3 linked regions of the Asticcacaulis excentricus CB 48 genome follow. The protein of the gene in region 2 binds, or shares a complex with, the protein of the main gene of each other region. Links are inferred from orthologs where the notes say so. Each region holds a gene or a part of one and is shown on either strand. Other genes may lie near its edges. The genes, in order: tsaB, tsaD and tsaE.

The links.
Region 1: the proteins of tsaD (region 2) and tsaB are in contact, whole or in part, in a solved structure (PDB 4WQ4), measured with the Escherichia coli proteins. The link is inferred for Asticcacaulis excentricus CB 48 from one-to-one orthologs.
Region 3: the proteins of tsaD (region 2) and tsaE are in contact, whole or in part, in a crystal structure (PDB 6N9A), measured with the Thermotoga maritima proteins. The link is inferred for Asticcacaulis excentricus CB 48 from one-to-one orthologs. Residues at the interface, in WP_004082750.1 of Thermotoga maritima: Cys10, Asp11, Arg49, His50, Leu82, Gly84, Gly135, Gly136, Glu154, Thr155, Leu156, Asp157, Asp158, Ser159, Glu162, Asp165, Lys166, Arg169, Leu170, Tyr175, Lys213, Thr214, Leu217, Tyr218, Gln221, Arg222, Asn324; in WP_004082108.1 of Thermotoga maritima: Leu37, Gly38, Lys46, Lys57, Val59, Lys60, Ser61, Thr63, Phe64, Thr65, Leu66, Met67, Val69, Pro71, Tyr82, Arg83, Leu84, Asp86, Asp88, Phe89, Asp93, Ile128, Asp130, Glu131, Arg134.

The regions. Positions count from the first base shown.
Region 1 is NC_014816.1:171,890-174,997, reverse strand. What follows is about bases 5-2,960. They hold tsaB (tRNA (adenosine(37)-N6)-threonylcarbamoyltransferase complex dimerization subunit type 1 TsaB), read right to left. Parts: upstream 1,841-2,960; coding sequence 1,169-1,840; downstream 5-1,168. Other genes in these bases: ASTEX_RS00775 (universal stress protein), read right to left, coding at 2,515-2,960; ASTEX_RS00780 (NifU family protein), read right to left, coding at 1,842-2,408; rimI (ribosomal protein S18-alanine N-acetyltransferase), read right to left, coding at 704-1,147; ASTEX_RS00795 (Fur family transcriptional regulator), read right to left, coding at 220-630; ASTEX_RS00800 (glycoside hydrolase family 28 protein), read left to right, coding at 5-219. In the rest of the region: more of ASTEX_RS00800, read left to right, coding at 1-4; more of ASTEX_RS00775, read right to left, coding at 2,961-2,979; ASTEX_RS00770 (NAD-glutamate dehydrogenase), read right to left, coding at 2,976-3,108. UniProt on the Escherichia coli protein: Required for the formation of a threonylcarbamoyl group on adenosine at position 37 (t(6)A37) in tRNAs that read codons beginning with adenine.
Region 2 is NC_014816.1:796,333-799,309, forward strand. What follows is about bases 153-2,977. They hold tsaD (tRNA (adenosine(37)-N6)-threonylcarbamoyltransferase complex transferase subunit TsaD), read left to right. Parts: upstream 153-904; coding sequence 905-2,050; downstream 2,051-2,977. Other genes in these bases: hemC (hydroxymethylbilane synthase), read right to left, coding at 153-729; ASTEX_RS03690 (NAD(P)H-dependent glycerol-3-phosphate dehydrogenase), read left to right, coding at 2,047-2,977. In the rest of the region: more of hemC, read right to left, coding at 1-152.
Region 3 is NC_014816.1:86,240-89,379, reverse strand. Bases 112-3,099 are described here. They hold tsaE (tRNA (adenosine(37)-N6)-threonylcarbamoyltransferase complex ATPase subunit type 1 TsaE), read right to left. Parts: upstream 1,831-3,099; coding sequence 1,393-1,830; downstream 112-1,392. Other genes in these bases: ASTEX_RS00370 (hypothetical protein), read left to right, coding at 2,947-3,099; ASTEX_RS00375 (GNAT family N-acetyltransferase), read right to left, coding at 1,827-2,669; amgK (N-acetylmuramate/N-acetylglucosamine kinase AmgK), read right to left, coding at 310-1,383; murU (N-acetylmuramate alpha-1-phosphate uridylyltransferase MurU), read right to left, coding at 112-313. In the rest of the region: more of murU, read right to left, coding at 1-111; more of ASTEX_RS00370, read left to right, coding at 3,100-3,140. UniProt on the Escherichia coli protein: Required for the formation of a threonylcarbamoyl group on adenosine at position 37 (t(6)A37) in tRNAs that read codons beginning with adenine.

The sequences.
Region 1 (3,108 bases), 620 kb from region 2 along the record:
TGGCGCACCTTGCTGCCGACCTATGTGCGTAAACTCACGCCTATCGAGGGACTTTATCTGTCTGACGTGCGCGTGGAAGAGGCGAAACACCTTTGCCTGATTAAGGCCGAAACCGACATGCCGGTAAAAACCGTGTCCCTGCGTCGGCTACGCGCTAACACCCTGACAGACACGGCGATCAAGACGCAGAATGTTCAGGGGCTGGTCAACCGCGCCTGATCACTTGTCGTCGAGCGGCACGCCGTACAGTTCCAGCTTATGACCAACCAGCTTGTAGCCTAACTTTTCGGCGAGCGCGGTTTTCAGCTTCTCGATCTCTTCGTCGAAAAATTCGATCACTTCGCCCGATTTGATATTGATCAGGTGGTCATGATGGTCTTCACCCGCCTGTTCATAGCGCGAACGGCCATCACCAAAATCGTGGCGTTCGACGACGCCCGCCTCTTCGAACAAGCGCACAGTGCGGTAGACGGTGGCGAGCGAAATATGCGGATCAACCGCAGCCGCGCGGCGGTATAGTTCTTCAACATCCGGATGGTCGGTGGCCTGAGATAGCACACGGGCAACCACCCGGCGCTGATCGGTCATGCGCATACCTTTTTCGACGCATTGCTGTTCGATACGGTCCATGCGGCCCTCCCGGATTTATTGTTTACACATTGCGGCGTTGCGCCGCACCCCTATGGAATTAAGGGCAATCGTCTCAAACCGCAAGACTGAGAATAAGGGCGTCCACCAGCGCACCGCCGCGGCGGCTGTAATAGAGAGGGCGACGGCCGACCTGGCGAAAGCCCAGACCCTCATAAAGGGCGATGGCAGCGGGGTTGTCGACGGCCACTTCTAGAAACAGACTTCGGATCTGTTTATGCGCCAGATGCGCTATCAGGTGCTGCAATAGGGCACGCGCATGGCCGCGTCTTTGGACCCGCGGATCGGTGGCTATGGTCAGGATCTCTGCCTCATCCACGACGGCCGAAATCAGCACAAAAGCCTGAAGTGCGTCGCCGTCATAGAGGCCAAAGCAGGTATGATCTGCACGCTTTAAATATTCTGAAAAATCGGAATCTTTCCAGCCGAAATCGAAGGTCTGCGCGTGGATTTGTACCAGTCGCGGGTCGAATTCTTCGATATGGAGAATTTTGTTCATGCTTTCCGGAAGTTTCTTTTCTCAGCCGAAATTGACCACCGACTTGTCCGAAACCTTGGCATCCGCGTCGCGCATATAGAGCGGTGTCAGATCGTCATAGGCGGTCGTTGGCGCAAAGCACAGTCTCGCCATAGCCTTTAAGTCCGGCAAGACATCCGCGGCGATCTGTGCCTGCGGGTAGCGTTCTGCTAAGAGAGGCGCCGCCGAACCAATCAGCCAGTTCCAGTCGCCACCCGCGTCGATTTCATCTAATTTTACAATATCATACGATTTAATCGATGAAACCGAGTTATCGGCCTCAAGGCACTGGCAATAGACCTGCCCGCGCCCGGCATCGTGTGCGATCAGTCTGCGTTGATGGTCAAAATCCGCCGCCCGTCCCATCAACTCCAGGGTCGAAAACCCGCGTAGACCGATGCCTAGTCCGGACGCCATCCCTTTGGCAAAAGACAGCCCGACACGCAAGCCGGTAAACGACCCGGGCCCTAATGTAACACCCAGAATATCGACATCACGCGGATTTATTCCAGCTTTTTCGAAACATTTTAGAGCAGCGGAACCGATAAATTCCTGATGTCCACGCGTCATGCGCTCCGAGAGCGTTGCCACGTCAGAGACGGACCCGTCTTTATACGCGAAAAGACCCACCTGACAGGCGTTAATAGCCGTATCAATGACAAAGGCGAGTGCCAACTTACAGGACCTGTTCGATGGTTTTAACTTCCGGTACGTAGTGCTTCATCAGAGATTCCACACCCTGGCGCAGCGTGGCCGATGAGGACGGGCAGCCCGAGCAGGCCCCGCGCATGTGCAGATAAAGCGTTCCGGACTCGATGTCGAAATGTTCAAATTCGATATCGCCGCCATCCTGCGCCACGGCGGGACGCACGCGCGTATCGAGTAAGTCTTTGATCTCCAGAACGATTTGCGCAACCTCCCCCTCATAGGTGCGCTCATTGACGGCGCCCTCCTCATTAAGGATAGCGCGACCGGATGCATAGAAGTCCATAATGGCGGCTAAAATGGGTGCCTTGATCTGCGCCCAGATCAGACCCGCTTCTGCGTCGCGCTTCACCGTGAGAAAGTCAGAGCCGAAATAGACGCCCGAAACGCCGTCAATCTGAAACAGCGACAGGGCCAGCGGAGATTTCTCTGCATCGGTCTCGGTACGAAATTCCATAGACCCTTTGCCCAGAACCTCGCGGCCGGGGATGAATTTCAGGACATCGGGATTAGGCGTGGCTTCGGTCTGGATAAACATGAGCGACTTTCCGGGTAAATCTCACGCTCAAATGGGGGTAAACGCAGACGATGGCAAGAGGGCTTTGAATGAGCCCCTCCCCTGATTTGAATGGAAGGGCTTGCGCCTACATCAACTCTTCGATCGCTTCGTCGCTGATGTCACCCGGCACCACGGTTACCGGCACAGGCCGCGTGCCACCCAGCGTCCCTACCCCTTCGCGGACCAGCAGATTAACCAGCGGACCAGGATTGCCGCCCGACGCACCGATGACGATGATCTTGATATCACGGTCGGCGATCAGGACTTCGCGGATGGCATCCTTCATCTGCCCCGTCTTGATGATGATTTCCGCCGGACGCCCGGACTTGACCGCCGCTTCGTCGGAAAGGGTGGACAAAAGCGTCTCCGCCTCTTCGCGCTGTTCGCGCTCGATTTCATCACGCACCCCCGCCCACTGGCTATAGTCGGTGGGCGGTAGCACGCGCAGCAGGGTGACCATGCCCTGCGTCACGCGTGCGCGCACCGAAGCATAGCTGAGCGCTGCCCGGAATTCGGCGCTGTCATCGGCGATGACCAGAAACTTTCTCATAGTTTCTGTACCCACTGACGCAAGGCGGCATTGACAATGCTCAACTTGGCGAAGCTCCAGCCGGCACCCGTACTTTCGATTTCACTCAGAAGAGACTGCAACGGTGCCACCTGTGCGGCCTGTGCCTCA
Region 2 (2,977 bases):
TTCGAGCGCCACCAGTGCGCCGCGTTCGGCCGAAATTTGCAGGTGGGTTTCGACATGGTGCAGCCGCTTGATCCACTCCTGATCGAGGTCGTTGGTGCGGCATTGAATGGCCAGCGCGCCCTGACCGGGGGCGCAGGGGAAGAGGTCGGGGTCGATATAGGACTTGATATGCGCCTCAAGCCCCATGCGTTTCAGGCCCGCCGCCGCCAGCAGCATGGCGTCGCAATGCCCGGCCTCCAGCTTCGACAGGCGCGTATCGACATTACCGCGCAGCATAACGACCTCAAGGTCCGGCCGCACAGCCAGGGCTTGCGCCTGACGCCGCAGCGAGGCGGTGCCGAGCTTAGCGCCTTGCGGCAGGTCTTCGAGGCTGCGGTATTTGAGGGAAACGAAGGCATCGCGCGGGTCTTCGCGGACCGGAAAAGCGCACAGGCTAAGGCCGGGAATATCTTCGGCGGGCATGTCCTTCAGCGAATGGACGGCGACATCGACCTCACCGCTCAGAAGCGCGTCCTCGATCTCCTTGGTGAACAACTGCTTGCCGCCGGCTTCGATCAGGCGGCGATCCTGAATGCGGTCGCCCTGCGTGGTGATGATGACTAGCGGCGCAACTTCGTGCGACAGGGCTGGGTCGTGACCGAGCGCGGTGACGATCTGACGCTGAACCCAGCCGCATTGTGTGGTGGCAAGCCGCGAACCGCGCGTACCGATTTTCAGAAGTGGGGTCATTATCTTTCCGAATATCCCATCTGCCTTGAGGGAGAGGGGGCTAAGACAGAGCGTAGTCTATGTTTGCTTCTTCCTAAAATTTCGCCCTGCGGCTTGCAAGCCCCTTGACCTGCGGCCATTTGGCCTTTTCAGGTAACGCCTCTCTCCGCAAGGCTGCGGGGGATAAGGATTGGTAATGTCTCTTTGCGTTCTGGGTGTCGAATCGAGCTGTGACGAAACCGCTGTCGCCGTGGTGCGACGCGGTGATGACGGCGCGATTGAAGTCCTGTCTTCGGTCATCCATTCTCAAGTGGTCAAGCACGCCGTCTATGGCGGGGTTGTGCCGGAAATCGCGGCGCGCAGCCACGTCGAAACCATCGACGATCTGGCGCGTCTGGCGCTTTCGCAGGCCGCCGAACAGGGCGTTGGGGTGGACGATATCGACGCGGTGGCCGCTACCGCTGGACCGGGCCTGATCGGCGGGGTGATGGTGGGCTTAAGCTTCGCCAAGGGCTTTGCCCTGTCGCGCGGTCTGCCGCTGATCGGGGTCAATCACCTCGAAGGTCACGCCCTGTCCGTGCGCCTGACGCACACTGTGCCGTTTCCCTTCCTCCTGCTGCTGGTCTCCGGTGGCCATTGTCAGTTGCTGCACGTGCGCGGTGTCGGTGATTATGAGCGTCTGGGCACCACGATTGACGATGCCGCGGGTGAGGCCTTCGACAAGATCGCCAAGACTTTGGGGCTGGGCTATCCCGGCGGCCCGGCGCTGGAGGCTGAGGCGGCGAAGGGCGATGCCACGCGCTTTACCCTGCCACGCGCGCTTTTGGGGCGTAAAGACTGCGATTTTTCCTATTCGGGCCTGAAAACCGCCGCCGCCAAGATCGCCATGGAGCAGGTGAAGACACCGCAAGACCGCGCGGATCTGTGTGCCTCGGTGCAGGCGGCGATTGCGCGGCAACTGGTCGAACGTTCGGCTCGCGCCATGCGCGCTTTCAAGGCTGAAAACGCTGCCAGAACGGAAGTAACCCGCCCGGCCTTTGTCGTGGCGGGTGGCGTGGCGGCCAATAAGACCGTGCGGGCTGAGTTGTCGGCATTGTCCGAAAAAGAGGGGTTTGACTTTGTCGCCCCGCCTCTGGCCTACTGTACCGACAATGCGGCCATGATTGCGCTGGCCGGGCTGGAACGCTTTGCGCTGATGCAGGCGGCGGCCGATTATGATGGGGACAAACAGGTGCAAGACGGACTGTCGGCGCTGGCGCGGCCACGCTGGCCCCTTGACGAGCGCCGTGCGCTCAGTGCACCCATACATAAATATTCGGGACGCAAGGGAGCTAAGGCTTGACCCAATTCGTGCACGCCAAAGCCTTTGACAAGGTCGGTATCATCGGGGCAGGGGCATGGGGTACGGCGCTGGCGCAGGTCGCCGCGCGGGCCGGGCGCGAGGTGTTGATCCAGTGCCGTGAGCCGGAAGTGGCCGATTCGATCAATGCTCAGCACCTCAATCACCTCTATCTGCCGGGCCGTGAGCTGCTGGCGCAGGTGAAGGCGACCGCCGATCTGGCCGATCTGGGGGACTGTGACCTTATTCTGGCCGTTCCGCCGGCGCAGCATATGCGCGCCTCACTGAAGGCCTTTGCGCCGCATGTGCGCGACGGCCTGCCCATCGTCCTTTGCGCCAAGGGGGTTGAACGCGGCACGGACTGCCTGATGAATGAGGTCCTCACCGAGACCCTTCCGCAGGCGCGCGCCGCGGTCCTGTCGGGCCCGTCCTTCGCCGCCGAGGTGGCGCGCGGTTTGCCCACCGCCGTGACGCTGGCGTGCAAGGACGCGGCGCTGGGAGCGCAGATTTCGACGACTTTGGCGACGCAGACCTTCCGCCCCTATCTGATCGACGACATGATCGGGGCTGAGGCGGGCGGGGCTCTGAAAAACGTGCTGGCCATTGCCTGTGGTATTTCCGAAGGCAAGGGGCTGGGGCGCTCGGCGCACGCCGCCCTGATCACGCGCGGTTTTGCAGAAATGACGCGTCTGGCCGTGGCGCTGGGCGCGAAGGCCGAGACGCTGAGTGGCCTGTGCGGTATGGGTGATCTGGTCCTGTCGTGCTCCTCGCCGCAATCGCGCAATATGAGCGTCGGCCTGGCGCTTGGGGGCGGACAAACGCTGGCTCAGGCGCTTGAAGGTAAGATTTCGGTCGCCGAAGGGGTCGAATCGGCCCCGGCCGTCAAGCATCTGGGCGAAAAACTGGGTGTCGATCTGCCGATTTGCAACA
Region 3 (3,140 bases), 710 kb from region 2 along the record:
AAATTGGATCATCGCCTAGAAGGGGCCGGGCTTTCTTCAGGCCGCCACCGGTTTCCAATAGCTTTTCGCGCTCATCCGAAATCACAATCTCGACGTCGTTACGGCTTTTGAGGTGCGCCTCCAGCCGGTCGGCGAAATAGTGGACATTGACCACAAAGCGCTCGACGCCTGCACCTTTCAGTCGGTCGATCATATGGTCGATTAGGGTGCGCCCGCCGACTTCGACCAGAGCCTTCGGCCGGTCATCGGTCAGTGGTCGCATTCGCGTTCCCAACCCCGCCGCCAGCACCATAGCCGTTCTAATCTGTGTCATTTGATGAGGTCCCCCAGACCATTGGACATAAACCAGCTTCGCACCCCGGCCAGTGCCGGCGCATTTAGATTACGCCCCAGATGCCGCCACATGCGGGGCATGAAGGCTGCATAGCGCGGTTTGTGGTCGCGGGTGATCAACCGGGCGAAGACGCCCAGAATACGCGCCTGATTAAGCGCTGCCAGGGCTGTGTAGAGCCGCATAAAGGCCTCGCGGTCCTGTTCGGGGCGCAGGCTGAAATAGTGGTCGAGACAAAGTGCCTCGACCTCAGGCGATACGTCGCGCCGCGCGTCCTGCAAAAGGGAATGCAGGTCCCAGGCCGGATGCGCCTTCAGGCAGTCCTGAAAATCGATCAGGCCGACGCGCGCTACGCCTTCGCGCCCTCCAAGCCACAAGAGATTTTCGGCGTGGTAGTCTCTGTGGATGAAGACGCTGGCTTGCGCTTCTGCCTCGCCGCACAAGGGGGCCCACAGGCCGTCCCAATCGGCGCGCGCCTGCTCAGAGACGCTTAGCGCGGGATCGTACTGGGGCAGCCATTCCAGGAAAAGGTCCGCACCGGTTTTCAGCGCCAGCGCGTCATAGCTCAGGAGCGGCCAGTCGCCCACTGTGGTTGGCGGTGGCACCTCGTGCAGCTTGGCCAGTACGGACACGGCCGAAAGGTACAGCGGCGCTTCATGCTCGCCCTCTTCAATCAGGCGAGCAAACAGGGCACTGCCGAGGTCTTCGTGCAGGATCAGGCCGTTGTCCAGATCGCTCTCATAGATGGTCGGCGCGGAAAAGCCCCGCCCGCTGAGATACGTGGCGGCCCCGACAAAGGCTTTGAGATCACCAGCAGACAGTCGAGTCTGTGCAAAATAGCCAAGGTGTTGGCGATCTTGGGTGCTGGCATCCGGCGGGCAAGGCTGCGCCCCGGTCGGCGGCTGATCCATGAGCATCAGGGTCGAGCCATCCGTGCGCGTCAGGCGCTCGTAGCGCCGCGTTGAGGCATCACCGGGTAGAGGGTCACGCCGTACTTCGGCAAGGCCCGCATTTTGCAGAAAACGGACGCGGAGGTCTTCACGATCGGTCATCTGGCACTCTTATGCGACGGGCCGCTCAAGCGTCACGCGACGGCCCGCAGCCTCCTCTTTTAGGCGCACGATCCACGGGGCGTCAAAGGCGAAATGACCCAGTCTTTGTGGCCACTCGATCAGGCAGAGATGCGTGTCGGCCAGTTCAAACAGGCCGATCTCGTGCACCTCCTCCGGGTCGGTCAGGCGATAGAGGTCAAAATGCGCGATATCGAAATCACGGCCTTCATAGGTCTGGACGATGGTGAAGGTCGGCGACGGCACGTCTTCGTCTGGCGTCGTCAGTGCCCGAATCAGGCCGCGCGCCAGGGTCGATTTTCCGGCTCCCAGATCGCCCAACAGATAGACCACGTCCCCGGCCTTAAGCTGGGTCGCCAGCCACGCACCCCACTCGGCCGTGGCACCATCGTCAGCCAGAAAGCAATCGTCGGATTCGGAAAAGGTCATAGGGCAGGGCGGTCCGGATCGAGCGGCAATTCCCGTTCGATATAGGTCTTCAACCGCTCGCACAACAGGGCCGCCTCATCATCGAGCTGTTGGGACGCCATGACCGGTCCCACGGTCAGGTCAAACCGCTTGCCAGCTTTGTTTAGAAACTCATGGAACAGGGTGATGTCGCGCAACTCCTGCGACACGCGGTTGAAGGCATGAAACCATACCGAATTGGGACCAGACAGGTGCATAGGCACCAAAGGCGCGTTGTATTTCTGCGCCAGCGACAAGGCCGTCGTTTGCCACGGCGGATCACTGAGTTGCCCGTTTGCGCCGCGCCGTGCCAGCCGCCCGGCTGGAAACAACACCACACATTTTTCGCTTTCGAATGCCGCGCGTGCCGCATTCAGTGTGGTGCGGGTCTTTTCGCGGGTGCGCTTGGCCTCGACCCATTCAACCGGGATCAGTACGTCTGCGAAGCGGGGATTGACCCGCAAGGCGTCGGCATTCGCAAAAAACGTGATGTCGGATCGCACCCGACGCAGACAATCATAGACCGCTATACCATCGGCTATGCCGGTCGGGTGATTGCAGATGACGACGCAGCGCCCTGTGGCCGGGAGACGCTCGACCCCGCGCGGGACGACCTCAAGCGACAGAAGGCGTGAGATATACTCAAGCGCCGCGTCTCCGGACAGGTCCTCAATCGCTTGCGCCATGCGCACAGCCCGACCGTAGCCTAGAAGGCTGTAGAGCAGTGGTCGCGCCACCGGCCACACGATGGATGAGGCCAGACGCGGCGCACGTTCGATAATCAGTTCTTCGACAATGTTACGCGGCGTCGGTAAAGACATCCTGCCCCTCCCCAATCTCTGCGGGTTTCGTTAGCCCGTTAATCTTGCTAAGACTATCCTATGCCTGCTTCGCACACGCCGAACCCAGCCCCCAAAAGCCAGGATTCCCGTCGCCTGAAGGCCAGGGGCCCTTATCTCTGGCTGTGGTTTGCGGCCCTCACTGGTATCATATTCGGCTTTGTAGCCTTGTCATGGGGCTGAATCTGTTAACCAAACCCTTAACAGATGCCGCATAACGCGCGTATAGTCGCTCTGTTCGAGAGGGGCTGAGCGCCGGATGACCAGAAAGCACATACTTTACGCGATAATGTTCCTGATCGGGGCCGCTGTACTCGGTAGCGTCGGCTACTGGCTATACTGGGACAACTTCGTCCGCTGGCAGCCGGTGACGATTACCCAAAAGCAGAAGGATATTCAGGAGCTTCTTGATGCATCGGGCTACGCAGCATCGGGCAAGGAGGGGCCTGAAAT